One region of the Marinomonas pontica genome, then DNA from elsewhere that is predicted to be linked to it. Evidence: riboswitches for the same ligand, from Rfam matches in the RefSeq annotation. Region 1 holds a riboswitch; the other holds the start of a gene.

Region 1 (16,348 bases):
GCCTTGAAACTGATAATAATCGTCCGAATCAAGTATATCGTGCTCGCGGTTATCTTGGTTTTGCACCACCGCGTCCAACTGCGACAAACGCGCCACAAACGCGTCTTTTGCCTCTACGCCTTCGCCATTTCCTTGATTGTCAGCCCCGTCGCCATAAGAACCATAAGCGTACCCCCCCCAGTTAACATAAGCTTCCGCTAAGTCGGCTTTGGTGTCCCAGCAACGCTCGTCGATTAAACCTTGCAAACCCGCGCCATAAGCCCCCGGTTTACTGCCGAAAACGCGATAGGTGGCTTGACGATTTGCCTCGGATTCACCCATGCCTTGAGCCAGTAATGTGCTTTTTCGCGCTTCCACATTGTCACGAATAACATTGCCTGTGCCCGGCTCTTGATAATCGGCAATGGCTTGCACCGCCGCATCGTAAAGCCGCATAACGTTGGCGAAAGCATCTCGAAAGAAACCGGAGACACGTAAGGTGACATCCACTCGCGGACGACCTAACTGCATGCAAGAAAGCACCTCAAAATCCGTCACACGATTCGAGCCCGGCGCCCAAATCGGCCGAACTCCCATTAAAGCAAACGCTTGAGCAATATCATCGCCGCCCGTTCGCATGGTGGCCGTTCCCCACACGGACAAGCCTAAGTCTCTAGGGTAATCACCATGTTCTTGTAAATGCCGCTGAATGAGCGCTTCAGCGGACTGCTGGCCAATCGCCCAAGCCGCCGGAGACGGAATCGCGCGGTTATCAACGGAGAAAAAGTTGCGCCCTGTGGGCAAGGTATCTAATCGGCCGCGCGTCGGCGCACCACTTGGTCCAGGAGGAATAAAACCGCCCGCCAAGCCCGTGATTAATGCCTGAATCTCGTCGTTTGCACTTTGCTGCAGCGCGACGAACAAGCGTTTTTTACTGTGAGCTAACAACGCAGCGGTTTGCGGCAAGAGTATGGCCAGCTCATCAATGGAAGCTTTACCAATCAAATGGCTCAGGACCAACGCCTTGGCCATTAGCTCCAAGCGCTCCTTGGTATCCGCATGAGTCCGCCACGTTAGTTCGCTTACAGACTGTAAACGCTCGGGCTTATTGCCAAGCCATAACGTTCGCTCACTTTTCATCGGATCAAAATCGTCTTGTTGCAACGATAAATCTTTGACTAAAGCGTGGAGAATCCCTTGACTGGTGATCTCACTTCCGCGCGGTAATCGCAATAATGCCACCAGCGTATCGGCCAGTTTATCGTCCTCGGGTAACTCCCCTAAACGGTGCAATCCATGACGAATTTGCGCCTCTTTTATCTCACATAAGTAAGTATCTAACCCTTCCAGCACGGACTCATCGTTGTCCGCTTCTATCCCTGCCAGCTCTTCAAGCAAATGTGTGGTTTGGACTTTTTCAAGAATCTGTTCACGCAGCCAAGTTTCTCGACGTACGTCCATGCCCATGGCTTGGTAATACTCATCAACTAAACTTTCTAACTCCGCCATATCGCCATAAGTTTCAGCGCGGGTCATCGGCGGCATAAGATGATCAACAATCACCGCTTGTGTGCGGCGCTTGGCCTGCGCACCCTCACCCGGATCATTCACAATGAAAGGGTAAAAATGCGGCATCGGCCCTAACGCAATATCTGGCCAACACTGATCTGATAATGCCGTGCCTTTGCCCGGCAACCATTCAAGGTTGCCATGTTTGCCCACATGCACAAAAGCGTCGACCTTATAGACATAGCGCAACCAAAAATAGAAGGCCAAATAACTGTGGGGCGGAATCAAATCTGGGTCATGGTAATTCGCCGCGAGATCTAAATTGAAACCACGAGCCGGCTGAATACCGACAAACGTTTCTCCTAAGCGAATACCCGCTAGCATGATGCGACGTTGGCCGTTTTGCTCGCGGCATTTATGGTCTTCTTCCGGTGGCCCCCAGCGATCCCAAACGGCGTGTTGGCATTCCAATGGCAACTGATAAAAATAGTGTAAGTAGTCTTCCAAGGCGATACTTTGCCAACAGCCACGTTCATGTAAGGTATTGGGGTTATTGGTCACCGCGCCAAGTAGCTCTTCGATCAAAGCGTTGCCGTGGTCGGGAATATTCGCAATCGGATAGCCCGCCGATTCTAAGGCTTTTAATAGATTCACTGTCGAGGCCGGTGTGTCCAAGCCTACGCCGTTACCAATACGACCGTCTTTGGTTGGGTAATTAGCCAACACCAAAGCGATGCGTTTTTGATGATTCGGTTTGCTGGCTAAATTGGCGAAACGCTTAGCCAGTTGAGCAACAAAACGCGCTCGCTCTTCTTGCAATTCGTAACGCACTAAATCGACTTGGGCGATATCGTTGTAATGGCTTAATGCTTTGAAACTGACTGCACGAGTAATAATGCGACCGTCCATTTCTGGCAAGACAATTTGCATGGCCACATCACGGCTGCGAAGGCCTTGAGTTTGCACTTGCCAATCTTCTTCGGTACTTCCAGACAAAATCAATTGCAAAACGGGTATCGGCGAAGCAAAAGCCGATTGAAAATCCGTTGGCTCAGAAGCCAAATCTGGACTGCCCACGCGATTTGCCGCAAAACCTGTGGTGTTTAAAATCACCTTGGCTTGAGTGCGTTCCACTAACGATTCGATCAAGCCTACCGAGACATCGTCTTTTAAGGAGCTTACCGCCACCGCCAGCGGAACCAGACCTTCTTGCTCTAGCACTTCGATCAAGCAATCAAACATCACGGTGTTGCCACTTTGAAGATGAGAACGATAAAACGCCAAAATAGCGACCGGAGAGCCTTGCGCTAATTCATCGGAATAATGATTTTGCCACTGGGCAAAGCCAGCAGAATGCCCCGCATGATAAATCAAAGCACTGGGTAAAGGAGTAGGCTCTTGCCAAGCACACGGCGACCCAAAATAACGATCAATGAGGAAATAGAACAATTGCTGAGAGTTAACTTGGCCACTTTCACGCAAGTAACGCCATACTCGATGACAGTCTTCTGGTTTTGCAGTGGAAACGTTCATTAGTGAAGGGTCTTGTGAATCGTCGCCCGGCACGATGATAAGCGTGCGACCTGCTTTGGCTTGCGCCCATTCTTGCAAGCGCTGAAAACCGTATGCCCAGTAATGCTCACCGCCCAACAAAGACACCACGACCACTTTAGCGTGATCGAGCACCTTGTGTTCGTACAAATCGTAAGCCGCGGGTTTGACCAACTGCATCCAATTTGCAAGCCGAACTGATGGCAGAGATCCTAGCTCTGTAATCAATTGATCTAGAGCACTGCCTAAAGCACCGAGCACACTGTCCGCCGCGGCCAAAATAACCAAGTCTGCTGGGGATTGCCCAAGATCGACAATCCCTTCGTCGTCAACAAAGCCACCCGGTTTGGCTGCTAATAAGTGCACGGTTTCTCCAATTACGTTCTTTTATTAAATCAATCTAGTTATTCGGTTATTCGACACTTATTCACGGTGTTACGAGCGAAGCCAAGACGAGGCAAAAATAGACGAGAAAGCGGAGTTTATAGTTATAAATGAGCAATTCGAGTCTATTTTTAACAAAGTATTGGCAAGCGCAGTAGCCGTGATCAAGCACTCAAAGCATCATGAAGAATATTCTCAACCTGCTCTTTACTAATGCCTTTACCGATAAATACCAGCTGGGTTTTACGCACCTCTTCAGGCTGCCATAAGCGATCAAAATAACGGTCTAAACGCGTTCCTACTGCTTGAAACACTTGGCGCATCGGTTTGCCATGTACTGCCGCAAACCCTTTTATACGAAAAATATTATGCTCTTCAACCAGCTGTGTGAGGGTTTCTTGCAAAAGGTCAGACTGCACTTCACCCAAGGTAATAACAAAAGAATCAAAGTGGTCATGGGCATGATCGTGGTGCGCGCCGTGAGCATGATGATGATCATGGTGGTTATGCACTTCGTCGATTCGGCTTTCCGTTGCAGCATCAATGCCTAGCAACATATCAAGTGCGGCTTCTCCATTTTCGATGTACACGGTTTTCACCGTATTTGGCACTTCATGACTGATAATGTCTTGCACTCGTGCTCTCTCTTCGTCGTTCAATAGATCATTTTTACTGACAACAACTAGATCTGCTGCACTCAACTGATCGTCTAACAGCTCTTGCAAGCTTGGGTCATGGTCTAGACTCTCGTCCGCTTGGCGCTGTGCCTGAACTTTGTCTTCATCATGAGCAAAACGCCCTGCGGCTACAGCAGGACCATCGACCACAGTGATTACCGCATCAACGGTGCAATACTCTTTGATACCTGGCCAGTTAAACGCTTGTACTAAAGGCTTTGGCAACGCCAATCCACTGGTTTCAATTAAAATATGGTCTATGTCATCTCTGCGCGCCACCAGCTGTTCCATCACCGGTAAGAACTCTTCTTCTACCGTACAGCAAATACACCCATTTGCTAATTCATAGAAACCATCATCACCGCGTTGTCCAGTCGCTTCCTGACCTTCATCCGGGCAATCCAATGGACAAGAGCGCAGTAGCTCTGAGTCAATGTCTAGCTCACCAAATTCATTAACGATAACCGCAATGCGCTTTCCTGCAGCTTGCTTTAGCACATTGGATAATAAGGTTGTTTTACCACTGCCCAAAAAGCCAGTCACAATTGTTGTGGGAATTTTATTCAACTGCATGATTCATCCTTCTTACTTTAAGGGATAATATTTTAAAATTATGTTTTCTTAGACTTATGTATCTTACGAAAGATGTGCGCCTGTCCTTTGTCGTATAAATAGGAGTCTGCAAAATCTTCTGTGTCTAATACCTTCCCGACCAATATCAAACTGGTGCGAGTGAATTTTTTCTCGCGTACTTTTGCCACAATATCCGACAAAGTACCCACTACATAATCCTGATCTGGCCAACTTGTGCGATAGCAGACGGCAACGGGGCAATCTTCACCATAATGAGGAATCAGTTCTTCAACTATTTTATGAATACGCGTTACGCCTAGGTGAATTGCTAAGGTCGCACCACTTTGAGCAAGCGCAGGTAAACGCTCACGCTCAGGGAAAGGAGTTTTGCCTTCGTATCTCGTCATAATCACCGTCTGAGAAACGCCAGACAAGGTCAATTCTTTTCTTAGCATAGCGGCGGAAGCCGCAACAGCACTAACCCCTGGAATCACTTCGTAATCTATATCTAATGCTTCCAATCGACGAATCTGTTCACCGATCGCGCCATACAACGCAGGGTCTCCGCACTGCAAACGCGCAACGTCTTTGCCTTCTTGCGCCGCTTTTTCTATCACCGCGGTGGTTTCGTCTAAATTCATTTCCGCTGTGTCATAAATGGCTTCAGCAGAACCGCGAACACTGTCTATCACCTGAGGAGGAATCAATGAACCTGCGTACAAAACAATAGGACAACGCTCCATTGTTTTGACGGCTTTGATTGTCATCAAGTCTGGGTCACCTGGGCCGGCGCCAATAAAATAAACCGTCATATTGTGTCTCTTAATCGTATTAACATCTTGATTAACTAAAGTTTTTTTGAGTAACCACGTGGCGTATAAATCCACTGTTTCTCACCATTCACTATGTGTTTCGTATCCGAGTTGCCAACACTTACCATGGTAAACATGTCCACGTCTTTTGCGTCTAATTCTCCCAGTGTTGTAAAAGTAATCTCTTCTTCTGGGCGTGTCAGTTGACGGCCAATCATGACTGGCGTGCTGGCAGGACGGTATTGCAATAGGACATCACGCGCGTGGTTAAGTTGCCAATCACGTTTTTTCGACACGGGGTTGTAAAAAGACACGACAAAGTCGCCAGCGCCACAGGCATGCAAGCGCTTATCGATGGTTTCCCATGGCGTTAAAAGATCGGAAAGTGAAATGGTACAAAAGTCGTGCCCTAACATGGCACCCACGCGGCTGGCGCCGGCTTGCATTGCTGAAATTCCGGGTATGACTTCAATGTCCACATCGAGCCATTCAGGGTGGTTTTCTTTGCCTTGTAATTGCATGTCCAGCAACTCAAATACTAAGGTTGCCATGGCGTAAATGCCAATATCGCCACTGGAAATTAACGCGGTATTTTTGCCTTCTGCTGCAAGATCTAAGGCCAATCGAGCGCGACCAATTTCTTCACCAAGTGGCAAATTGTGGAAAGTTTTTCCTTCGCTCAGTTCGCCAAGCAAATCAAGATAATACCCGTAGGCAACCCAATCGCTGCAAACAGACAATGCTGCGGTTGCATTAGGGGCAACCAAACCCAAATCACCTGGGCCCATGCCCATGACAAATAGCTTACTCATACGTTCTCTACAATGGAATCATGCGCCCTAAGGCGCGAATGAAGCCATTGTACACGTATTGCAAATGTGACGGGATGAAAACACCACGATTTAAAGTGAACGCCCTTCAGGTGATCTAATTTGAAAGCTATTTAAGAGTCAACTCGAACAAGGTGACATTGAGTTTTTACGACACCTTGCTCAATTTCGGCTTCATCGCCATGAATCCAAAATGACAAACCTTCCCCTAGATAAAAAGCACCAGAAGCACTGATGGCATGTGTCAGATGGTAGTTTTTATCCTTCCAGTTTACTTGGGCATTTTCTGCATGGAACAACACAGTTAAAAGCGTGTTGTTGCAAAGGTATTCAGCCGAGTTGGTTTGAGAAATATCTTCCATCTCATCACTTTCATTAAGATGTGTGGTGTCTTTATGAACCGAACTGCATGCCGCTAAGCCAAAAACAGACAGATCAATCAACACTCGATGCACAAATGTCTTGTGTATATTCACCATGTAAGACTCCATTCCAGACTAATATTCCAAGCTATTCGTTATAAACAGCGCGCTATTGTAACAAAACATTAAAATCTCTTAATAGTAATTTTATATCCAGCTAGACAAAAAGCACTACTAGCCCCCCCCATTCTTGGTTACTTTTTGTTATCCATAAAATTGTCACAAAGTCACCACAGTTGAGGAAGGCAGACACTTTGACAGCCACCGGCAAAAACGAGTATATTTCGTCTGTCGGATGTATCCGACTTCGTTCTCGGGGCGGGGTGAAATTCCCCACCGGCGGTAAAGACCCTGTTTTAATCACAGTCTAAGCCCGCGAGCGCCTACAAGAAGTCTTTCTTTTAGGGTCAGCAGATCTGGTGTGAATCCAGAGCCGACGGTTACAGTCCGGATGATAGAGAGCGCGTCAGACAAAACCTCTAATGATGGTGCCTATTTTAGGCTCATCATGTTAAGGTATGCCATTTTATCGTGGTATATTTGCCTGCCCGTTCGCCCTGATTCACCTTAGATTTTTAGGATTAACACATGAATCAGAGCTCAACGAATAACACTGAATTTACTCCAGCAACAAAACGCATTGCGATTCTGCACGCTTCTTGGCACACAGACATCGTTTTAAATTGCGTTGAAGGCTTCACAAAAGAACTTGTTTCTCGCGGCTACGATGCGTCTTTGATCGACATCATTCCCGTTCCTGGCGGATATGAAATTCCATTACAAGCCAAACTACTGGCAAAGAGCGGTCAATATTCCGCGATTGCTGGTACAGCCTTGGTTGTAGATGGCGGCATCTACCGTCATGACTTTGTTGCTCAGGCAATTTGCAATGCATTAATGCAAGTTCAATTGGAAACAGAAGTTCCGGTTCTTACGGCGGTGCTGACACCTCATAATTTCCATGAACACGACGAGCATAAAGACTACTTTAGTCGTCATTTTGTTAAGAAAGGCATCGAATTGGCTAACGCGTGCGATCAAACCATTCGTTTGACCGAAAAAGCCAAGCAAATGCTTTAAGCCTATGATCTAACACGTTTCAACATAAAACGCCTCGCATTATTTACCCTGCGAGGCGTTTTTTTGAGCGATTAAACGAAACGGCGCTTGCTTAGCGAATCATACAACACGCTTTTTTGCCCAACTTCGTCACACAAATTCAACATATCATCAATAAAGAAGCCTAAAGCGCGCTGCTCTATTTGTTCAATACCACCCTGTTGCTGCTCCGATAAATTCGCATACTTTGATGCGGCACCAAAATCTCCAAACAAAATATGACCATCTTGATTGATCAAAGTATTGTGTGCATAGAAATCACCATGGCTGACTTTTCTCTCACAAAAATGCGCCACCAGCCGATCCGCCTGCTCAATAACATAAGCGATTTTTTCAATCGAGAACTCTTGCTCTTTCACAAACGTATCTCGGGTGCACGAGTCCAGACTCGGCGGTTGACCTAAATTTGTATAATGCGCAGGAATCAGCTCCATCACCAAAGCCGAACAGTTGGGCTCTGAGACTTTCGCCAAAGGCTGAACCAAATTGCTGTGACTTCCAACGGCCAAACACGCATCCAGCTCATCTTCTGGATAGCCGTCACTGGTCACCTCACCTTTAAAGACTTTGACTGCTACAGAATCGGAAAAATCAAATCGGTTATGGTGCCAGGTTGCCAATGAAATAACCCCTGACGCGCCTTGACCTAACACTTGGTGCAACGTCAAATCCGAAAAAGGTACCGTTTTAAATTCATTATGCGGGTCACGCTCAGCGCAAAATGGGTTGCCCGAAAACGCCAACCAAGCTAAACGTGGCAAATGCAATAAGACATCTGGAAAAGCCTTAAGCTGATTGGCCGACAGCCGAACCAACTCCAATTTTTGGCAATTAACAAGAGAGTCAGGCAGAGCCGTTAAACGGTTTCCTGCCAACGCTAGCTTTTGCAAACGAGCTAAGCGTCCAACATCTTCGGGAAGATATTCAATTTTGTTATCAGTCAAAATCAGCCAACGGGTCAACGTTGGTAATGAATCAGAAGACACCGACACGATTTTATTGCTTTTGAAGCCGATCATTTCCAGCTGCGCACACTCGCCTAACACGGCTGGCAAATGCGTAAATTGGTTATTGGAGCAAAAGAGAATACGCAGTTTTTTGAGTCGAGATAAATCCGCAGGCAAAGAGCTTAGGTTATTATTCGATAAATCCAATATTTCTAAGCTATCGGCAAGGTCAAAAATAGCGTCTGGAAACGTCGTTAACTCTTCAGACAGCTGCAGACGGACCACCCCTTTTAGCTCTCCACGATTCAGTTGATCAAGTGTGTGCAAAATAGTAAATCTTCTTAACAAAATAGGATGGCGGCCATTATAGCGAATGTAACAAGGCAAATGTCTACGTTACCGGCGAATAATGTTGGATAAGCAAAGTCAGAACTTCGTCCATTTTAGGCTTTAAAATGAAAAACTTAGCCGCCTTTTATGTTGTTTTTATCACGCTTATTTTGAAAGTCTTTCAACACAATAGACAATGCTTCTACGGCAACCTCGGGCTCAACTTCGTGTTCTTCCAATAGCTCAATCAAATCAACAGCAAGTTTAATGTGATCTGGCGCAGACTCTAAAGACATAGTAACCCCATATTCAAAATGACAGCCTCTGTATGTAAAAATGGACGAAAGTGGCAATGAAAAGTCACCGCAGATGTCTATACTAGCCTTGACCTAACTGGAAAATCCAATCACCTAATTCCACCGTTTAGGATAAGACATACAGAACTTTAAACAAGCCCACATTTAATGAGGTTATCGTGATTACAAATGAATTTTGGCTAGATCGTTGGAAAACGGGCCGCATCGGTTTTCATATGGAAGGCGTGAACCCTAAGCTCGTAGAATTTTGGCCCACATTGCCTAAAAGCAGTCACGTTCTGGTGCCTTTGTGCGGTAAATCCAATGACATGATCTGGCTCGCAGAACAAGGCTATCAGGTGACAGGCGTTGAGCTTTCGTCTTTGGCTGTCGTGCAATTTTTGGGGGATAACGACTTCAGCTATGACACTCACCAAGAGGGTGAATTAAAGATTCATACCGTCCATGATTTGCCTCTGCGCATTGTCGAAGGCGACTATTTTCAATTTAACGAAAGCCACTTCGATGCCTGCTATGATCGCGCTGCCATGGTCGCCATGCCAGACTCAAAACGCGCCGAATATGTGCGTCATACACTTGACCGATTGTCCCCTTCAGCCTGGGTACTGCTCATCTCATTGTACTATGATGGTGAGAACCAAGGGCCGCCCTTTTCCGTTGAGGAACACAGCATCACATCCATGTGGGGAGAAAAAATTCACAAAATCGTCGCCGAAAATTTGGCGCCAACCCACCCACAATACAAAGAGAGAGGACACTCTGTTTTTGAAGAAAGTGTTTGGCGCATTCAGCCATGAATAAGAAAGCGGTAAGGTACACAGATTACACTGTCTACCCTTACCATTTTCTGGGATAATACGGCACAATTTTTCACCGATAATCCATGTATCCTCGTAATCGCAGCGCGTATTGCATCCGATACCAAGAGTAGACAATGATCAAACGACATAAAACCGCCAAACAACTTTTCTCTTACCCATTGTATTGGGCAGAATGTTACGGCGTTTCTCCATTCCTACCCACCACCCGAGAGGAAATGGACGCTCTTGGCTGGGACAGCTGTGATGTGATCATAGTGTCAGGAGATGCTTATGTGGACCACCCAAGTTTTGGCATGGCGGTATTAGGTCGATTGCTTGAAGCTCAAGGGTATCGCGTTGGTATTATCGACCAACCAGATTGGCGCAATACAGACGACTTTATGCGTCTTGGACGACCTAATCTGTATTTCGGTGTCACTGCAGGCAATATGGATTCGTTGATCAATCGTTACACCGCCGATTTAAAAGTACGCAATGACGACGCCTACACACCATACGGTGTGGGTGGGAAACGCCCCGATCGCGCGGTCATTGTTTATTCTCAGCGCTGCAAAGAAGCTTTCCAAGATGTTCCGGTTATGATTGGTGGAATTGAAGCCAGCCTACGCCGCATCGCACAATACGATTACTGGAGTGACGAAGTTCGCCGCTCGGTGTTGATCGATTCCACCGCCGACATTTTGCTTTACGGTAATGCGGAACGGGCTATGATCGAAGTAACCCACCAGATGGCGATGGGCAAAACCTTAGACGAACTCACCGACATTCGTGGTACGACCATTGTGCGTAACGCGCCGCCAGGTGGCTTCACTGAAATCGATTCAACTCGGGTAGATTGGCCTGGCAAAGTAGACCAAATCTACAGCCCATATGAATACATCCCAGAGGGTAAGTGCCAAACTAAAGACGAAGAAGAATCGGACGTCATGCCCATTCGCGTTATTCCTGCGCCTTTACGTCGTGGCGAGAAACTCGATCCAGAGAAAACCTACATTCGCTTACCTTCTTTCGAAAAAGTATCCAAAGACCCTGTCTTGTATGCACACACATCGCGTATTTTACATCTTGAATCAAACCCCCATAACGCGCGTGCGCTGATTCAAAAACACGGTAAAAAAGAAATCTGGGTAAACCCGCCGCCAATTCCACTCGAAACACCTGAGATGGATGGCGTCTTCGATTTACCTTATGCCCGAGTGCCGCACCCAAAATACAAAAAAGCCCGCATTCCTGCTTATGACATGATAAAAACATCAATCAACATCATGCGCGGCTGTTTTGGAGGCTGTACATTTTGCTCCATCACCGAACACGAAGGTCGCGTCATTCAGTCCCGTTCACACGAATCTATTTTGAACGAAATTGAAGATATTAAAGCGAAAGTATCTGGATTCACTGGACACATTTCCGATCTAGGTGGCCCTACATCTAACATGTACACCCTGAACTGTAACGACGATGAAGTTCAAGCGTCATGCCGCAAATTGTCTTGCGTCTATCCAACCATCTGCTCTAACTTAAACACCGATCACAGCCCAACGACGGAACTGTATCGTAAGACCCGCGCAATAGAAGGTATTCACACTGTGTCTATTGCCTCTGGTTTACGTTATGACTTGGCGGTGGAAGACCCAGAATACGTTCGTGAACTTGTTACACACCACGTTGGCGGCCTATTAAAAATTGCGCCTGAGCACTCAGAGCAAGGCACATTATCGAAAATGATGAAGCCAGGCATGGGGACGTACGACCGTTTCAAACGGATGTTCGACAAATATTCCAAAGAAGCGGGGAAAAAGCAGCATTTAATTCCGTACTTTATCGCCGCTCACCCAGGAAGCTCAGACGAAGACATGCTGAACCTCGCGGTATGGTTAAAAACTCATGATTTTAAACCAGACCAAGTACAAACCTTTTACCCGTCACCGATGTCATTGGCCACCGCCATGTATCATTCGGGCAAAAACCCGCTGAAGCCGGTAACGTACAAGAGTGAAGACGTATACACCCCTAAAGACGCCAAACAGCGTACCGTACAAAAAGGGTTTTTACGCTATCACGATGCCAGCAATTGGCAAGATTTACGCAACACCCTAATTAAAATGGGGCGTGCTGACCTAATCGGCCATGGCGACAACAAATTAGTACCTGCGGAAGAAAAAGACAAACAGATTCACCGACGCCCTCAAAAAGCCAAACCTGGCCAAGCAACCGGTGCTTCTCATTCTTCAAACCGGCCAACTCTTGAGAAAAATACGGCAGCAGAGAAAGCTCGCCGAAAAACCAATAATGAGGCTAAACATTCAGCGGGACGCTCTAATAGTGGCACAGCGCCTTCAGCGAAGCGCCGTAAGCCAAAGGTTAAGTCTCGCCAATAACTTAACTGTATAGGCTAAGACAATAAGCCCAAAAAAAAGCACGCCATCGTTTTAACATGGCGTGCTTTTTTGTTGTTGAACATCCGTTCTTTACTTTAAGGCGAGCAACTCACGATGGCGTCGACGGCAAACAATCACCAATTCCACGGCTGAGATTAAAATCAAAGGTAAGCGTCCGGCAAACCACACATTTTAATTATCTTCAAACACCTTAAAGTCTGTTGTCTTTTAAATCAGAGCAACAGACTCATGTTTACCGCGTCTTCCCAGCTTAACGTTACACTGATTTGTGGGCCTACCGACATGCGTAAAGCCATTGATGGGCTTTGCAATATCGTCGCCTACGATCTTGAAAAAGAACCTTGTAGTGAGAACATTTTTGTCTTCTGTGGTCGAGCACGTGACAAGATCAAAATATTGCAGTGGTCTAATAATGGTTTTTGGTTGCATTACAAACGATTGGAAAAAGGCTCTTTCCAATGGCCTGGCATTGAGGATGAACATTTATCGCGGCACATATCCCATCGACAACTTAATTGGTTGTTGGATGGTTTGCCTCTTCACTCTCAAGAGGCTCATCCGCATTTAACCTATCGATATCATGACGAATAACCCATTAGGTTGGTATAATCCAACCCATGAAAATGCTTCCAGAAAACTTACCCAATGACGTTGAGTCACTCAAGGCTATCTTGCTTGAGCAAGCTCGGCTGTTGGGTGAAAAAGACTCGCAGCTTGCACAGTGGCAATCGAAATACACGTTCATTTTAGAGCAGTGGCGTTTGGCGCAGCAAAAGCAGTTTGGCAAAAGCTCGGAAACCTCACCTGGGCAAGGTGAGTTGTTTGATGAAATGGCGGCCGAATCTGATGTCATCGACACGGAGACTGAAACGCAGACCGTCTCTTACACTCGCTCGAAACCTAAGCGTCAGCCCCTGCCAAAGGATTTACCTCGCGAAACGGTTGTACTGGATATCGCTGAGTCAGACAAAGTCTGCTCATGTTGCCAAGGTGCACTTCATCGCATAGGTGAAGACCGTTCTGAAAAGCTTGATTTTATCCCGGCTCAACTCAAGGTCATCGAAACGGTTCGCCCTAAATACGCGTGCCGTGAGTGTGAGAAAACAGGCACCCAGAATGCGATTAAGCAAGCGGTTGTGCCACCGAGCATTATCCCCAAAGGCATCGCGACCCCTAGTCTGCTGAGTCAGATTATCACGGGCAAATTCCAATACAGCTTACCACTCTATCGACAAGAAACCTTATTTAAGCAATACGGTATCGAGTTGAGCCGACGAACCATGTCAGATTGGATGAAAAAATGTGCCGATGCCTTAGAGAAGCTTTATGAACGGCTGCATCAAGAATTACTGAAACAGTCCGTTATCCAAGCGGATGAAACCACCCTCAATGTGATCAAAGAAGCTCGTTCGAAATGTTACATGTGGGTGTATTGCACAGGCAAAGATGCCCCAGACAAACGCAATCCGATCCCGAATATCGTCCTATACGATTACCAACCGACACGAAGTGGGCAATGCGCCGTCGACTTTTTACAAGGCTTCGATGGCTATCTTAATGTCGATGGCTACCAAGCGTACGAATCGACCCAAGCCAAGCTGGCTGGTTGCTGGGCACATGCACGTCGTAAGTTTATTGAAGCGGAAAAAGGCATGCCGAAAGGCAAGTCAGGAAAAGCAACGATGGCGATCAATCACATCAAAAAGCTGTACGCTATCGAGACGTTGGCCCAACAGGCTGACAATGCAGAAGCCGCCTTTAAAATCCGTCAGGAGCAAGCGCCCGAAGTCTTAGCGAACTACAAAGCCTGGCTTGAAAAATCGGCTCAACAAGTGCCACCGAAATCCTTATTGAGCAAAGCGATCCAATACAATCTCAATCAATGGGACAAACTGAGCGTTTACTTGACCGATTATCGTATCAACATCGATAACAACCGAGCGGAGCGCGCCATCAAGCCCTTCGTGATTGGACGCAAAAACTGGTTGTTCTCCAATACGGGGAATGGTGCAAAATCCAGTGCAACGCTTTACAGCATAATAGAAACAGCCAAAGCCAATGGGCTTATCCCTTATGATTACTTAGTAAGATTGTTTGAAGAGCTGCCGAGAAGAAAAGAAAACGATGACATGGAAGAATTATTGCCGTGGAATATCAAGCTGACTTAAGATTGAGAATAAAGATAAAAATCTTCCCGCTGCATCCATGCAGCCTTGAATCTTCCTGAAAAGAGACAGAGCCTCCGTCCTGGAGGCATAGGTAAATCCTTTACCCTCTGTCAAATCTTAAATTATTACAATCACGTGTCAGATACAAGTTTTATGGCAATAAAAAATTAACGCGGCCTATATGTGGTTTACCGCACGCTTACATTTATAGCAAGATTTAGGCATTCACTATCTTATAAAAACACATTAGATTCAATAGGTTGAGAGTTTTTCAGGGACGACAGTGTAACGTTCAGTTGGGAAGATGCAGTAAACATGAGTCTGTTGCTCCTATTTAAAAGACAACAGACTTTAAGGGGTTTGGGAAAGATTAAAATGTGTGGTTTGCCGCACGCTTACAATCAAAGTGTAACCTAGGGTTTCAATACCCTCTTCCACTATATTTTTTACGATGCGCATATACGAATCGCCCATTACCGCTTGCCAAAATGACGCTCTACCCATGAGTCTGGAAAAGGCCAAAATGGCCACAAAACCCGCTAAAAAAGTACCGAAGCTTGACTGTTGTGAATACGCCTTTAGCGAGGCATATATTGACGAAAACCGCCCCCATAAAAAAACAATAACACAAACAAAAATAAGGCCCACTAGAGCTTGCCAAGCCCCATCAAACACATAGTGATCTAACAGAGAATCGGACTCTCGAACGAACATCATCGCCAATAAAGCCGCCAATAGTGTCGACGCTATATTCAGTTGTGCGTCCTTTCTCGCGACATAAAGAAACAATAAGCAACTCAGAAAAGACATCATATCTTGCAAGTGTTCTGTAAGAGAATGCTCACTGTATTCTGCAACAGAACCCGACTGATAGCCTTCTAAGGAAATAAGCTGCGCAACAACAGCGACAGCAAAAAGGTAAATAACACTACGAAGAATGAACATGAAAAACCTCAACATTTGATGCTGAGATTTTAATGAAAAAAAAGTGTAATAACGACTTAACGGAATGAAATGACACCGTCATTTCTTATTGCGTGCTGATCTAATGCAACTTATACAACAAATAGCATGAATCCATGATTTAAGACGATTTATAGTCAATTAAACTCAGTGAGGCTTCACTGTCCATTAGCTCATCCTGCATGCTTTCAACATGCCCTGCCACTTCATCAGGAGAAGTAAAGTGAGCAATATGGTACATAGCATCGCCTTCTTGCACTAATGGAATATTTTGCTTACCGATAATAATACCGCCATTTTTGCACAATACTTTATCCAAGATATCGCCATAAGGGTCTTTTATTTCAGCCAGAACATCGCCTGTTTCAACCAAGTCACCCAGCTCTTTGATGTGTGTGGTAAAACCACTGTCCGTAGCCCTAATCCAACTACTACTGCGAGCAATCCTTGGTTCAGACAGTGACTTTTTGCTGCGCGATTTAGGCAACATACTCAGGTGCCTCATCACCCCTACAATCCCTTTTACGCCTGCTCTTATTGATAGCTC
Region 2 (16,348 bases), 870 kb from region 1:
AACACACCGTCAATACCAACGCCACCAGCCCCGTCAAACCATAAAGCGAAATGGCCGTTGCAAACGACGGCGGCCCAACGGTCGCACCAAGGTTACCAAATTGCGCAAGCAAACCATAACCTTGCGCCTGCTCACTCGGATTGCGCGCCAGAGTCGGGATCATCGCCAACGCAGAGCCCGGCACCATACCCAAAAACAGCACCAATATCCCAACGACAAAACAAAACCACCCCGCGGAACCATTAATGAAAGACAGCACCACGGCACAGCTCGCCACACCGCAATACGCCATCAGCGCAACGCGCTGCGGCTTCATCAAATACTGCGCAATCGCCCCCGCTAAAAACGTACCGCTGGTACTGATTAACGGCAACACCACCAACATCAACGTCTTTAACGACGCATCATCAATCAGCCCCGGCACATAGGTCAAAATCGACACTAAAGTGCAGGTATAAAACAAGAACACACAGCTAGGCAGCAAGGCTCTCGGGTTACGATAAACCTGCATCATTTGCTTCAAAAAGCCCTCTTGCATTTCTGTCACAGGCACCAAATCCAACACCGGATTTTTTCGCAACTTAAAAAACAACACCACGCCAATGGCCGTAATAAACACACCATGACTAAGAAACAAAGCCTGTAAACCGTAATGACCTAGAATGCTCTTGCCCAACCAGCCGCACACAGCAAACGCCACACCAAAAAACGTCCCCCAAATGCCCATGGTCAACGATCTATGTTGTGGCGCACTCAATTTCGCAATCAAAGTGGGTGCCGCAACCACCACACCCAACTGAGAAAAGCCTTCTAACATTCGAGTGATAAACAGCACCTGAAAAGAAGGTAAGCTGGACTGAACAAACGACAAAGTGCCGCCCAATAACAAAGCCCCCACCAACACTTTCAAATACCCAACGCGACTGGCAATCATCCCCGCTGACACACCGAACACCAAACCCACAATGCCCACTGCAGACAACGCAGCTCCTGTAGACGGCGCGCCCATTTGATAATGCGCCAGCAACGCGTCAAACGACACCGACACCTTAGCAAACTGCATCGCCGCGGAAATCCCCGCGATCCACAATAAAATAACGTTTAGCCACTGGGTTTTCGGCTCAACCATTGGAGAATGAACAGACGTGTTTGGCATCTCGCTTCCTTATTAGAGTAAAAATGACGGCATCCATACGAAAAGACCCGCTAAAAGCTGACCTCGCGGACAAATTAAGAGCGCCATTCTAATGCAAAAAGCCCCAAATAGGGGCAGGTATTTGCGGAATTAAAAAAGGAAAAGCAGAAACAAAGCCCGATATTTATCAATCAGGCCCTTACCATTCTGTTACTGAGCCGCTGGCGCTAGCTCTGTTTTTCTCAGCTCTTTCATGCGCAAGCCAATATTGCCTAAAATCAGCATCAAGCCGCCGATGATTTGATAGCCGGTTAAGCCCATGTCTAGGAATAGCCAGTTGATGGCGGCGGCGAAGACGGGAAAGGACAGTTCGGCCAGGGTAGCAAGTTGTGCGGGGACGGTTTTGAGCCCTTGGTAATAGAACCACATGCCGATAAAACCACTTAGTAGAGCCATCACAACCGCCAAACTCAAATCAATAGACGTCATTGGTACTAGGCTCTCAGACTGTGCCAACGCCATCGGTAGCAACACCAATAATCCCGCGACAAAACGCCCTGACATGATCGCATTGGCGGGCATGTGTTGATGCGATAAATATTTACCGCACACCGTTGCTGCGCCCCATGCGATCACGGCGATGAGCGTGTAACCGTAACCTTTCATGATGCTGGCAGTGTCGCTTGAATAGTGCCATTGCGCATCACCCAATTGGCGAAGGTCTGGCCACATCATCACGAAGCTGCCCAGCAAAATCACCGCCGCCCAGCGAACAAACTGCCCTTCAATGCGCTCTTTCAACAACCAGTAGGCCAATAGAATCGCCACAATGGGTTGCAGCTTTTGCAGCAAGATCACCACAGTTGGATTCAAATAATGAAAGGCTTCCGTAAATGCCAAGGTGCCCATGGCCGAGCCTATGCCGCCAATAAAAAACAGGCACGAAAAACCGCTGATCGACATATGACGATAAACGTGACGATAGCGCCACAGCATAGGACTGACGAACAGCACCAAGGTAAGGTGTTCGATGAGAACAATTTGCAGTGTGGAATAACCCGCGCCCAGTAAAGGGTAACGAATTAAGGTATCCAATGCCCACGTGAAACACGCGATCATGATGAAAAATGTGCCTGCCATCTTTGGTTTCTCCAATCAGTAAGATGCACAGGGGTGATGAGAACGAATAGTACCAAGATCTGTACGCAGAAAAGCACAGCTCAGAAGCACCTGAAAAGCATCAGGCGCCACAAAGACTTGGTCGACTTCTATCATCCGGACTGTAACCGTCGGCTCTGGAGTCTCACCAGATCTGCTGTCCCTTGCGTCTTAACCTAGGTTTAGTTAAATAAGACACAAAGCGCTCGCGGGCTGTTTGCTGAATCCTTCGATTCAAAAAAATCACCGCCGGTGGGGAATTTCGCCCCGCCCCGAAGTTCGATTAATGTAAAAATTTCAACCGCCACTTTACCGCTATCCCTTTGTTTAGGCAATAAACCGGCGATAAATTGACCGCCGCAAAATGACATTGTTTGTTTCTTTATCAACAAAATTCTGACCATTTATGCAGTATTGCTATACACTCTCATGCACACGTTCATATCCAAGAATAACCTTCATTGAATAGGATGATTTCAATGCAAACCTCTTCCAAAAGCGGCATTTTTTATGCGCTGACGGCATTCACTTTATGGGCCATCGCGCCGATTTACTTTAAAGAAATGTCATTTGTTCCGGCACAAGAAATTCTCGCTCATCGAGTCGTCTGGTCCTTCATCCTTGTTCTGATATTGATCTTACTTCTTCGCTATACCGACGCGTTGAAAACCGTGCTTCGCTCTCGTAAAACACTGTTGGCCATGCTGGTTTCAACTTTGCTTATTGGCTTCAACTGGGGGACGTTTATTTGGGCGGTACAAAATAACAAGATGCTCAGCGCCAGCTTGGGTTACTACATTAACCCTCTCATCAGTATCTTGTTAGGTATGATTTTCTTTCAGGATAAACTCGATAAAGTACGTAAAGCTGCCGTTGTTCTGTGCTTTTGTGCGGTGGTGTTTGAGGTGATTCAATTCGGCTCTTTGCCTTGGATCGCGCTTATTCTCGCAGTGACTTTTGGCTTTTATGGCTTGGTTCGCAAAAAAGTGGCCGTCGACAGCTTCACCGGCATGGCGATAGAAACGGGGATTATGTTGCCATTTGCGCTTTTGTATTTGATCTGGAGCCCATCTGCTACGGCGAATATTTTTGACAACAGCGCGCATGTAAATTGGTTGTTGTTCGCGGCAGGGCCAGTCACTATGGTGCCGTTGATGTGCTTTGCGGCAGCGGCAAACCGAGTCAGCATGGTGACGCTTGGGTTCTTTCAATACATCGGCCCAACGGGCATGTTTTTTCTCGCGGTGTTTTTGTACGACGAACCGCTTAGCCCAGAAAAGCTGACCACCTTTGTGCTGATCTGGTCGGCGCTTGTCATATTGATTCTCGACTCGGTTCGTAAAATTCGTAAAAACCGAGCCAAACAGGCACTTGATAAAAACGCCTTACGTTAGGTGCTGGTTTTCTATTGATTTCACTTGGCATTTTTCTGAAATACGCGCCACGAGAAAGCGAACACATGAAAAACAAAACGGTCTAATAAAACAGTTTTTTAGCATGATTGGATATATAAACTCCGTCGTTTTTTGTTTCTTTTTTAGGCGCTAAGTCCCAAAATCGCGGCATGTTTGTCTACTGATTATACGCTATGAAAATCATCTCTTTTGACGCCCTTAGAACCTTGCATTTGCCGCAAGTTCGCTACATCAAACCCGAATCGATGTACGACCATTTGGATGAAATAAAAGACGCCGATTGGCTGCTTTTTCCTCAATATTGGCAACTCAACGCCTTGGTTCATGGGCTGAAAAAGCGAATTTTTCCTAGTCTGGCCACCTACATGATTGGGCACGATAAAGTGGAAATGACGCGGACGTTTCGTACCGTCGCACCCGCACAACATCCCTACACGATTATCGCAGCCAACACGCCCTACGAAGCCGAGAAAATCTGGGACGACATGCCTTCTCCTTTCGTGGCAAAGATTCCACGCAGCAGCATGGGCAACGGCGTTTTTTTAATCGAAACCATCGGTCAATGGCGCGACTACGTGGCGCAAACAGACGTGCTGTATGCGCAAGAATACCTGCCCATTGACCGAGACATGCGCGTCATCTGGGTTGGTAATAAAATCGTTAACGGTTACTGGCGTTTGCAGTCAGACAACGGCTTTCACAACAACATCAGCCAAGGTGGGCAGGTGGAAGCGGCCTTGATTCCAAAAGAAGCGCAAGATCTTGTCACCTATTTGGCCGAATCGTTAGACATCAACCACGCAGGTTTCGACATTGCCATGGTCGGTTCAGTGCCGTATGTGATTGAAATCAATCGTATCTTTGGCAACCAAGGATTGCCTACCATACAAAATGACGTCAACACGGAACTGTTGAACTACCTCAATGAGCAACATTTGCTGTCAGTGGCTAACTTGATCGATCAACCTAGCGGTTTTTAGCGCGCCGACCCTGTCAATAAGCCAAGCCTGATGGCTTACGGTCTCTGTCTCGCCATTTTAATCATGGTGTTGATGGCTGTATTAAGGGTTTTGGCGATGGCAGGGGGAATGCTGACATTCGCACGACAATCATTGATGCCTGCAGCGTATTCAGTGAAGAGTTTTTTCTCGGTGTAACGCCCATTTAGCGTCTTATAAAAGCTGGCTTTTTGACGATCAAACAGCGCTTGCATGAGTTTCGCTTGGGCTTCATTGCCACCATACATGTTCAGCAACTTGGGCTTAATCATGTCATTTTGCAAAAAGCCGCCATACGCCGATAAACCAGCATGCACCGCGAGCACGTCTTCCTTTGCATAATTGCCCGCGAATTCGTCCAATTTTGAATCGACAAAATCCACCAAAGCAAAACAAGAATTAAGCTCATTAATAGACGGATTGGCCGCCAACAACCACGAAGGCGAGCACAACAAACTGACAAGGAAGAACAGGTGTTTAAGCACGGACATCCCCTTTTCTTTTTTATAATTATAGTAATGGGCTGGATAAAACGCCCCGTCGAAACAGTTTTATCTAATATTATGAGGTAGAACAGTCTAAAACAATCACGACGAAATAGTGGGAGCGGTTTTATTGAGGCGCTTAGGGCGTTTTTCCCAGCGTACTTTGACTTCAAATTGCTGGCTGTCTTCGTCTTCTGACGCGCTGACTTTCAAGCGCATCAGGCCCTTTGGGTCGAGCGTCAACGCACCGTCTTTGTCTTCGCTGAACTCCAATTTGCCTTTGGATAAGCCTTTGGAAAGCGCTTTTAATACGCCTTGAATATCATCAGCATCCAGTAACGCTTCGTATTTGAACTCGGTTTTTGATTTCATAAATGTTATCCGTAAATTCCTTGTAGATCCTGAGCCGTAATGACTTTTGCGGTTGGGTAGTCACAACTTAACCCAACAATACCGGCGTCTTTCCCTATTAAAGTCGCACCTATGCCAAAGCCGCTTAAACCTTCGGCTTTGCGAGAATGCGCGTCTAGCGTGATGTCCGCTTCCACGTGCACCAAGCCTTTTTTGATGGTGATTCGCTGACCTTGCTGACGGTTGATATGGCCTTGAACCACCACATGAATGCCCGCTTTATGAATCGCTTCGACGCCACGTTTGGTCAGTGGCAGGTCGGCATCGCGGTATTTGGTTCGAAAAGTGTTGGCAATCGAACTGTAGTAAAAGCTGAATAAGTCACGACGCTTGAGGTTACGGTGAAAGGCCTTGTTCGCGTATTTGGTGCCGCTTTTTAGTAGCATTTGCCCCATGCTGTCATCCAATCCCGCGTGCAAAAACAAGAACGAGCCACGTTTCGCGACCAGCTCCATTTTGCGGAAAAACCAATTGAACTCGCCTTTTTTATGTAGGAACAAAGCTTGGCATTTCAACGAGGTAGCGTACACCTTGCGCAGGCTCAATCCCGCAGCCAAGCAATGCTTTTCAAAGCTGTGGTTCTTCGATTCCATTTTGCGCACTTCGCGATCGATGCCTTCCGCCGTCAAAAAGCCAGCCGCATGAAAAGGAAACTCTTTAAACCATTCGTCGCCAGGAAAAAGCAATTCTCGACAGGTATCTTCATCAGGGATTTTTTTGTCCCAATGCGTGTCCGCCAAATATTCGTCGAATACTTCGCGAAACAATGGCACGACTTTTTTGCCCATGCGCACAAAGAAGTGCTGATTGCCGACGTCTTTTTTACGCGCCAACGCTAACAAGCCCATGAGCAAACGCAAATCGTGATTGCCCGCCAGCAGCGTCACTCGCGCTTTCAGCTTATAAAGCTGTTTTACACTGCGCAGTAATTCGAGGTTGCTTGGCCCTTTGTCCAAACAATCCCCACCGACGATGATCTCCGACTGTTTGCCTTTTTTCGTCAACGTCAATTGACCCAAGCCCGCTTTTTTCTTGCGCTCTGCCACACCCGCCGCGATCAATGACGCTTCAAATGCATGAGCGTCCGCGTGCGGATCGGAAATAAACACCACCGAACGCTTTGGCCAGCGCAGCTTATTTTTCTTAAATAAAGAAGGTGTTTTGTTCGGTTCTAATACATGACTATTTACCGAACCATCATCCCGCGGCCAAGCGGTCCACTCGCTCGGTAAGCGAGCAATAATGTCAGCATGATGAGGTCGATCTGTGACGGTTGGGATAGGGCTTTGCATTGTGTTTACCTTTTTTATTAAAAGAGCCATTAATCAGGCACGTGACATTCAGTCCAGCGCAGCGATTAATTCATAAGCGTAATCAAAATCGATTTTGCCTTTCAATCGATACACCGCCACTTGGCTAAGCTCAGAGGCATAGTGCGACACCGACCTAATCGCATTCAAATCAATAAACGCACCGTCTTTGCCTTGAAAAAAAGGCCCAGGACGCTTACGCAAGCCTTCAATGGCATCGGGTTCGGAGGACAAGTCAACCGCTTCAATCTGAGTGGGTTCGTCACTGCTCAATGACCAATCCAGCATAATCAGCCGCTCTAAATTACCCGCCAAATCCACGCGACCAGCACCGTAATCGTCTTCGATTTGCACATCGTACTTTTCTTCTATTGACCACAATTCAGCTTGTGTCATTTGCGCCAACGCTTGCTGGCGAGATTCAGGCAAAATGTGACGCAAACGATCCGAATGCAACAAAGTACCTGGGTTTACTCTTGGCAGTTTTGCTAACCCCATGGCCTTTGTGCCTTGCTCCGTTTTCTTCAGCAGGATTCGGTCGTTGGTCAGAAAGTGGCGCGCTGGGTTTTCAAGACAACGCAGCATCAGCGTCGATTTCCCCCCACCAGAGCCCGCCGCAATGGCCGTCACCGCACCATTAACACTGAACGCAGACGCATGCCCTAAGGTAAAGTCATGACGCAAATACAAATTTAAAAACTGGTTGTTAATAAAATTAATAATTTGCGCCAAATTCGCCGCACAGGGACCAATCGCCAATAACTTTTGTGGACGCTGTAAAAACGCCATACCGGTTTTGAACTTCTTAATCCAACGACCGCCAGCCACATCGATGTAGCCTTCTTTTCGACCTTGCTTGCCTTCTTCTCTTGGCACGGCGAGCCAGTCCAGCTCTTCGCCTGCGGCCTCTTGCTCGATGACATACAAATCCAGCGCCACTGTCGCTTGCGCTTCAATGCTTGTGTAGCTGCGATAATAATCCGCCAGTGCGGCCAGCAACATCGGCTCATTGGCGTGTACCGTGACGGCCAAATCCGCAAACACCAAACGTATTGTGTCGGTGCAATGTTTTGTCCCTTCATCCACGTGGGCCAAGTTCAATAATGTTTTAATCATGATTTCGTTACCTCCTGTAAAACATGTTCTGCGTAGACCCGTGCCGCGTCTATGTTGCACCCTTCAAGTGCGCCTTTAAAGCCACCAAACGCCGACACTTCGAACACCACCGGACCTTGATCCGTTAGGGCAATGTCCACCGTGGTGAAGCTAAGGTCGTAGCACGCTTGCGCTTTGCGACCCAGCTCAATCAGCCTAGCATCAGGCTCGAATAATTCGTATTTCCCGCCACTGTTAATGGTGGTATTCCAAGAGTCCTTATTGCCCACACGAGCATAAGTGCAAAGATACTCGCCACCCACAAAGACCATGCCCAAATCACGACCATCCAGTTTCACCGTTTGCTGGATGTAGTAAATGGACTGATTCTGACGATATTCTTCTAAGGCGTTGCGCACAAATTCATCGCTGTCGTCGTCCGTCAACATGATCATGCCGCGCGCTTTAGTGGAATACAGCGGTTTTAAAATCGCTGAGCCGAACTCTCGCACTGTTTCAAACGCGTGAGCAGGACTTTCGGTGATACGGGTTTTCGGCATAGGAATATTACCCTGCTGCAGCGCCAGCGTGCCGCTCAAGCGGTTCACCAAGTTACCCACGCTGTCAGTCGGGCTGAAGACTTTTACCCCCGCACGTTCGGCGTGAGACAACAAATGAATCCGATCTTCTGTCGCTGGAGAATACACCTCACTGATTTTTTTGATGATCAAGCCATCCAGCGTCATCAAATCCAGCCCTTGATACATCAGCTCATTGGTGTCTAAACGCAATTCCACTTGATTCATATCGATCACGGCGCGAAATCCAGTTTGCTCTTCAAGGCGATCAGCCAACACTTCAGTCGACCATTTACCGGGGATGCCAATGACCCCGATTTTCGGCTTATTCAACATAGAGATCCTTCAATGGTAAGGTAAATTTTTGGGCTTGTTCGGGCGATAACTTCGCCAAGCGCTCAAGCAAATAGCGAGCGCGTAAATGCATGCGAGAAGCCAGTTTTTTATCGAAGATAAAACGCGTAGAGGTCGCGAAAGATCGCGCCAGCCCCGCCGCCAGCCTGACTTCAAAGGTCGTATCCTGCTGGCGTGCCGCAAAGCGCCTAGCAAAGCGATAAACGGCTTTCACGCTGTCCATCATCTGGGTTCGCGTTTCGCCGCTTAGCACCTGCAAGCGATAGATAGAAACCATCAACACCGAAACATCTTGAACGTAATCAAAATACGCCGAGCGGTGTAAATCGATAAAGTAGACACGTTTTTCCGTGTCGTCGTAAATGAGGTTGTCGACGTTAAAATCGCCGTGTGTCAGCACGGAAAAAGGCGCACGCCATTGTGCTTCTTTTTCCGCCACACACTCCACCAGCTCATCAAAACCTTGGCTGACGTAACAACCGATGCGCTCTTCGTCTTTAAAAAAATCGGGGTGCACTTTGCGGCTGTCACCAATGCGTTTTTGCAACTGCACCATAAAATTCGCAGCGCAGGATTCCGCTGTTAATGTGGTTTTCCACGTTTGGTTCAGCGTTTTGAATAAGGTTTTTAGCGCGGCTTGGGTACCGTCTTGATCCCCCGCCAACAACAAGGCTTCTAATGTGTTTCCGGGAATGTGTTCAATGAGTAACGACGACGATTCGCTGTTGTCTTTGTGTTTTCCGCCGTCGGTTCGAGACGTTCCAGTTTGAGAAAGCACGCTAGGGGCTAATCTTGGATCGATATTGCGCCACTGATTCACACCCGCGACTTCTTCTTCGATCTTGGAGCGATCCCCTTCCTTGTACACCGCCAACACCTCTTTGCCCGATTCGTCTTTATGGGTGATCGCCGCAATCGCGCTACCAGAACGAGTCAACGCCAAACGTCGAACTTTCAAGTCTCGCAGGTCATAATTCAAATTGGTTGCACTGTCTAGCAAATGTGGATAATTCTGCAAAGTGGCGATCTGGCCAAGATCCGCTTTAATCAAGGCTTCTGCGACCACACCCAACTGCTCGACCAAGCGTTTTACACTGACGTTACTGACAATCGCAGCGCGCAGCTGGTCATCGCTTAAATCTGCCTTAGCTTGCACGGTGAGCGCTTGCAGCTCGTTATAACTGGCGAGCAATTTATGAGTCCGACGACCTAACTTGATGCCAGTACGGCGACGATTATCGCTCACACCAACGCGCACCAAACGCAACGCACGCCGAATGCGCTTTACCAACTTACTGCATTCTGGGCCGGTTGGGTGCTCATAAGACGACGCTAACGTGCCTTCTCGAACACAATCAAAACAATGCTGAGTTAACCGCTCTAGCGCGATCACCAAAGCGTGCATTCCCGACACCTGCGCATGGAACGTCGTATGCGCTTTACGACGCTCTAGTAACCGCGCCGTTTCAATATCGGCCTTCTCACGCAACGCCTGTACATAACCTCGGCGGCTGCGAATACTCGATAAAATAGAAGTAGAACCAGACGTAAAAAATCGCTCAACAAGATGACAGTGTGTTTCCACTTCATTCAAGAGAAACGACACATGCTCTTGAAGCGAAGACACCACTGGGGGTGAAGACATAACATTTTCCCTAAAAGTTTATGATCAACTATACAGACAGTAGAAAGCATCTAGATGACAGTTATGTGACAAGACTACTATTCATCATCTGAACAAAATATCGATATGAGTGAATTAAATTCCGTAAACTTAGATTGCCTTAACAGCTTATCTACTTATGATTCTAGTCAAAAAAATACAGATAGCATTGATCACACAGCCAATTGAGTAACGCATGAACAAAACGATCTCATCGGATAATCATAGCCGTCACCGCTGCGAGTGGGCCAGCACAGCACCAGACTTTCCTCATTACCACGACAACGAATGGGGTTTTCCTGTCGATAACGACCAACGTTTATTTGAAAAACTCTGTCTAGAAACCTTTCAGTCAGGCTTGAGCTGGCGAACCATTTTAAGCAAACGAGAGAATTTTCGTGCCGCCTTCAAAGGTTTCGACTTTCATAAAGTGGCGTTATTTGATGAGAAAGAAATAACAGAATTACTTAACAACCAAGGCATCATTCGTAATAAACGTAAAATTCTCGCGGTTATTAACAACGCCAAACGTGCTATTGAAATGATCGGAAAAGAAGGCTCGTTAGCGGCCTTTATTTGGCGCTACGAACCCGACGAAAACACCCTACCGCCGCCCGAAACCCAAACCACCTGCGCCGAATCCATTGCCCTTTCCAAAGAACTCAAAAAACGCGGCTGGCAGTTCGTCGGACCGACAACCATCTACGCCTTCATGCAATCCATGGGACTCATCAACGACCACGCGAAAGACTGTTTTATGCGAGAGAAAATCGATCTGGCGAGGAAAGGGTTTGTTAGGCCGTGAAAGCACATCCGATCGATGCGCGTAAACTGGCCAGCAATACCGCCACCGCAGAAATCGGCGACGTGGTGGAAAAAAACCACAACTTGATCACCGAGATGGACGACATGCTACGCTCAGTAACAGGCATCGCTCTGCACGGCCAAGAAAGCATCAACGAAGTATCACGAGGTCTGACAGAGATCACCTCTGGCGTCTCTCGATTTGTAGAAATGGTCGACAAAATGAAACCTTAACACGCAATGCTGTAGGTATTTTTCCCTTTTGATTTAGCCTCGTAAAGCGCTTGGTCAACAGAGCGTAGGCTTTCTTTATGACTTTTTGCATTATGGTTGGCCAAACCAATGCTGATCGTCACCGGCCGCTGAATACCAAAGTCCGTGGCCGCGATGTGTTGGTTAAGGCACTTTAAACACTCTTCGACATGCGCCAAGGATGGCTCCGCGAAAATAACAACAAACTCTTCGCCCCCCCATCGACCAACAATGTCTTTTGCGCCAACACTGCTGACTAACACGCGCGCGAGCTTAACAAGGATCTTGTCACCTTTATCGTGACCAAACTGGTCGTTTACCTGCTTAAAGTCATCCACATCAATCATCGCCATGTAGTGATCACTGGTGGCATTTAATAATACATCATCAATATAACGACGATTTCGCAATGCCGTTAACGCATCGGTTGTCGCAAGCTCTTGAAGTTTTACATTGGCTTCAGCCAACATTTGGTAGGCTTTTCGCCGGCTAGAGTCATAGTAAAAAGACACAATCAAAAGAATGGTATAAACAAAAGAAAAATGTATCAGGTTAATACTCAGAAAAGGCGCGGGCTGCCAAGTGCCCATTTGCGTGAAGCAAAAATAAAAAATCCCAGCAAAGTTAATGACGCTCAGAATGGATCCAAACTTATACCCTAAAAGGAAGATTCCCATTACTGGAGTGAAAAAAGCAAACGCAAGGGCAAACTCTTCGTTTCCATCCACCAAGATAAACAAAAAGGTAATGAGCGTAACGATCAACTGCAAAATGGCTGCGGCCACTTTGGGCTGTTTTTTCACCAGCAAATAGTAGCCGCCGATGAAACAAGAGAAAAAACCGATTAAATCGGCGATCAGCATCGGAGGATAAAAATCAATCACGGCGTTATAGAAACTAAAGAAGCCAAAACCCGACGAAATTAATATAAGGGCTGAAAACAAAAAGCCTCTGAAGCGAAAATCAGGATGCGAAGACGCCACCCCAAACGCTTGCTCTAAATATCGAATAACCACGCTTACTCCAAGCAGACCAAATAATGTTTGGCACTTTCTTTTCCATCGAAAAAATCGTTATTTATACAATTTTTGAACATCCCCCCTAAATGGGGTATGTTTTTACTTTATACAATTAATAGAAGAAGAAATCAGTCTTTATGCCAAACTAATCGCTCAACAATGCCGCCGCACTGCCGCAAACCGTCATCACAAACAGAAACCATTTTAAGTGCTTAGGGTTGGCCTTGATCGCCATTTTTACCGCAAGATAAGACCCCAGCATAGTGCCGGAAGCTAGGATCAGCCCCGGAATCCAAAGGATCTGGTCATTCCAAATAAACACGCCTAGCGCCAAGGCGGTAAAGCCAAGCGTACAGACCATTTTCAACGCATTGGTACGAACAAGGTCATAACGCAATGTACCAGCCAACGCAGCAATCAAAATAAAACCCACCCCCGCCTGCACAAAACCACCGTAGACACCGGCGATAAACAAAGCGATCCAAGCACTTGGCTTTTCTGACACTTTGAACGGCACTGTGCCCTCTGGCGGCGCAATCATGGTAGGTCGCACAATCATGATGACCGTCATGCCAATCATGGCGCTTAATAACAAGGGTTTCAGCCACGCTTCTGGCGCATAACTGGCCGCAAAGGCACCGACAACGCCGCCAAGTAAAGAGGGAATCATCACTGGCAAGATATCCGCATTATCCAGTTTTTTGGCTTTACGAAAGCCAAACGTTGCTGCCACATTCTGCAAAAACACCCCAACACGATTCGTCGCGTTAGCAATGTCAGCGGGCATTCCCATTACCATCAAAGCGGGTAACGTCAGATTGGAGCCACCACCAGCCAAGGTGTTAATGATGCCAGCAAGAAAGCCAGTACCAATTAAAAGCGAAACCGTGAATACGCTGTAATCCATAACATTGTCCTTACATTGTTCTTATTTAGAAGCTGGAGAAAAAAGAGGGACGAATAATAAGGAGAATTGCGCAGACTGACAAAAGATTCTTTCTGTTACTTACCGTCAGACAAACGTTGGAATAAGCTCATAATAGCGGTTTGGTCCACACTGTGTGCAAGATGGGGAATAAGGTCATACGTGGTCATCACGCCGCGCGCCAACAGTGCTTCGTGAGCGATTCGGGATATTCGATGATCGATCACGTTATCTTGATCGCCATGAATAAAATGAATTTGGGTTTGATCGACCCCTTTTTTGGGCAATGTAGCAAACCTCCCTGACAAAGCCACAATTCTTGCCGCTAACACGTCCTCGACCATTTGTGTCGAAGACAAGGACATAATCGCCCCTTGCGAGAAGCCAATTAAGGTCGTTTGCTCGGCATTCACTCCCGTTTTCTTCTGCCAATTACGTACCGTTTCAACAAAAGCAGGCATCGCCATTTCAACTCGCTGTGTGCGATTCTGCTCGGTCACACCTTGGACAGAAAACCATTGATAACCTTGACCAAAATCAGACGCATAAGGTGCCTGAACCAAGACAATCGCGGCGTGTAAATAGGATCGAGCCAACATCGTGGCGATCGGGTGTAAACTTTCAGGGGTGGCATTCACACCATGAAACAATAAAAATAAATGCGTCGACTTCTTTGGGGATTGAAGCACTATCGTACCAAGCATATAACGTCCTTATAAAGCATCATTAAATAAAACCAAAATAGGCCATATCATCAAACAAATACACATTTACGCTTGATTGGTGCAGTAAATTCAATATTCATGACACATTCGTACACTTAGTCGTCGACGTAATAAAATACTCGTCCAGTTTTCGGTTGTTGCTGCAGATTAAAGCACGCTAACCTAGGTCTATCAGGCACGCTCTCTCACGATATTCAGCCAAGCGGATCACCCCATGCGCATTACCGACCAAAAACAAGCCGACCGATACTATGAAGCCCTATTAAACCGAGAACCCAGCTTTGTCGGGACGTTTTTTGTGGGGGTCAAAACCACCTCTATTTTTTGTATTGCGACCTGTCGAGCACGCAAACCGAAACGCGAAAACGTCGAGTTTTACACCCAGTTCAAAGACGCCATGGACGCAGGATTTCGGCCTTGCAAAGTTTGTCGCCCCACTGAAAATGCGTTCGAAGCTCCCCCTGAAGTGCAAGCCGCCATGCACCTAGTGCGAGACAGCACCAAGACTAAAATCACCGATCAACAATTAAGAGAAGCGGGCATTCGCCCTATTTTCGTACGCCGCTGGTTCAACCAACATTACGGTATGACGTTTCAAACTTTCCAACGTATGTTTCGAATAAACCACGCGTTTCAGGAGTTAAAAACGGGCAAAACCGCCACGCATACGGCACTGGATTCGGGTTACGATTCATTAAGCGGTTTCGGTTACACTTTTAAAAAATTACTCGGCCATTCGCCGACTCTGCATTTGGAGAACGCTGTGATATTAATCGACAGATTAACCACCCCAATTGGTCCCATGTTCGTTTGCGCCACAGACGAAGGCATTTGCTTACTAGAATTCGTCGACCGACGCATGCTAGAAACCGAATTTGAAGACCTACAACGTCGCTTGAAAGCCCCCATCATGGCAGGCGAAAATGCGCACATCACGCAACTAAAGCAAGAGTTAGAAGAGTATTTTTTGGGCAGCAGAACCGAGTTCAGCGTGCCGCTGCACACACCAGGAACCGACTTCCAAAATGGCGTTTGGCAAATGCTCGGCACCATTCCCTATGGCGAGACCGCCAGTTACCAAGAGCAAGCCACTCGATTAAATAACCCCAAAGCCGTGCGAGCGGTCGCCCGCGCCAACGGCATGAACCGCGTCGCCATTGTCATCCCCTGTCATCGTGTCATCGGTAAAGACGGCAGTTTGACGGGTTACGCTGGCGGTCTAGAGCGCAAACGTTGGTTGCTCGATCATGAAAAAAGCCATGCACCTAAGGCGTAAAACGTATAAGAAAAGACAGGAAAATGCGGCGAACTTCATGAATACATCAAGGTTATGTCATCACAATGTAATTTCGGTCAGTCGCTCTTGAAATGACGCCTCGGCACGTTCATGGTGTACACTTTGACTCGTATTAGATGGAATTCAACATGCCTACAAACATTGTTGCCGTATATGGAACGCTTCGCGAGGGGCTGAATAATCACACCGTATTGTCAGAATGCAAACGCATCGGATTAGGCTGGTTGACTGGGTTTCGTATGCACAACCTTGGCGACTTTCCCGGTATCGTATCGACTCACGATGAAAGCGGACGCATCCGTGTGGAATGGTACGACGTATCAGACGAAATACTGGCGTCTTTGGACCAGCTTGAAGGCTATGACCCAAACACGCCTGATAGCTCTTTGTACATTAGAAAGCGCGTTTTCTCCCCTTACGGTCGAGGCTGGATTTATGTTTACAACCAATCCCTAGACCACGCACCGTACATGGAAGCAGGCGATTGGGAGCGCTATTTTCGAACCGCTATGACTCACCAACGCGCACAATCGGCGTAGGCAATATTTGAGCCGTTTGCGTACCTTGTAATTGCGCGATATTCGCCATACTTGCTTGGACTTGATCTTCATTGGTTAACAAACCAAAACGCACCACAAAGTGTTTTGACTCACCAGCCGCAATCGTTGGCACCAAGCCCAATCCGCGCTGATAAGAACGGTTATACGCGAAGCTGGTGCCCGGT

The links. A riboswitch is a leader RNA that binds a small molecule or an ion and turns the genes downstream of it on or off. The one in region 1 is predicted to bind FMN.
Region 2: linked by a shared signal. The riboswitch ahead of AABA11_RS00780 (DMT family transporter) and the one ahead of AABA11_RS04885 (6,7-dimethyl-8-ribityllumazine synthase) in region 1 are both predicted to bind FMN.

Annotation. Positions count from the first base shown of each region.
Region 1 is NZ_AP027271.1:1,031,015-1,047,362, reverse strand. It holds gene cobN (cobaltochelatase subunit CobN) at 1-3,405, opposite strand, end outside; gene cobW (cobalamin biosynthesis protein CobW) at 3,588-4,673, opposite strand; gene cobM (precorrin-4 C(11)-methyltransferase) at 4,712-5,485, opposite strand; gene cobJ (precorrin-3B C(17)-methyltransferase) at 5,521-6,297, opposite strand; gene AABA11_RS04890 (MliC family protein) at 6,429-6,794, opposite strand; FMN riboswitch at 7,043-7,204, shown strand; gene AABA11_RS04885 (6,7-dimethyl-8-ribityllumazine synthase) at 7,326-7,817, shown strand; gene AABA11_RS04880 (leucine-rich repeat-containing protein kinase family protein) at 7,889-9,130, opposite strand; gene rsmS (pleiotropic regulatory protein RsmS) at 9,268-9,429, opposite strand; gene AABA11_RS04870 (class I SAM-dependent methyltransferase) at 9,609-10,247, shown strand; gene AABA11_RS04865 (YgiQ family radical SAM protein) at 10,385-12,649, shown strand; gene tnpB (IS66 family insertion sequence element accessory protein TnpB) at 12,899-13,261, shown strand; gene tnpC (IS66 family transposase) at 13,288-14,838, shown strand; gene AABA11_RS04850 (hypothetical protein) at 15,190-15,783, opposite strand; gene AABA11_RS04845 (succinylglutamate desuccinylase/aspartoacylase family protein) at 15,923-16,348, opposite strand, start outside.
Region 2 is NZ_AP027271.1:157,083-173,430, reverse strand. It holds gene AABA11_RS00785 (MFS transporter) at 1-1,156, opposite strand, end outside; gene AABA11_RS00780 (DMT family transporter) at 1,346-2,275, opposite strand; FMN riboswitch at 2,395-2,578, opposite strand; gene rarD (EamA family transporter RarD) at 2,773-3,687, shown strand; gene AABA11_RS00770 (ATP-grasp domain-containing protein) at 3,882-4,688, shown strand; gene AABA11_RS00765 (hypothetical protein) at 4,724-5,191, opposite strand; gene AABA11_RS00760 (amphi-Trp domain-containing protein) at 5,294-5,563, opposite strand; gene AABA11_RS00755 (metallophosphoesterase family protein) at 5,569-6,894, opposite strand; gene AABA11_RS00750 (HprK-related kinase B) at 6,943-8,028, opposite strand; gene AABA11_RS00745 (GAK system ATP-grasp enzyme) at 8,025-8,918, opposite strand; gene AABA11_RS00740 (phosphotransferase) at 8,911-10,584, opposite strand; gene AABA11_RS00735 (DNA-3-methyladenine glycosylase I) at 10,799-11,407, shown strand; gene AABA11_RS00730 (hypothetical protein) at 11,404-11,640, shown strand; gene AABA11_RS00725 (GGDEF domain-containing protein) at 11,637-12,674, opposite strand; gene AABA11_RS00720 (sulfite exporter TauE/SafE family protein) at 12,823-13,584, opposite strand; gene ypfH (esterase) at 13,680-14,306, opposite strand; gene AABA11_RS00710 (bifunctional transcriptional activator/DNA repair enzyme AdaA) at 14,542-15,603, shown strand; gene AABA11_RS00705 (gamma-glutamylcyclotransferase family protein) at 15,753-16,163, shown strand; gene AABA11_RS00700 (aldose 1-epimerase family protein) at 16,132-16,348, opposite strand, start outside.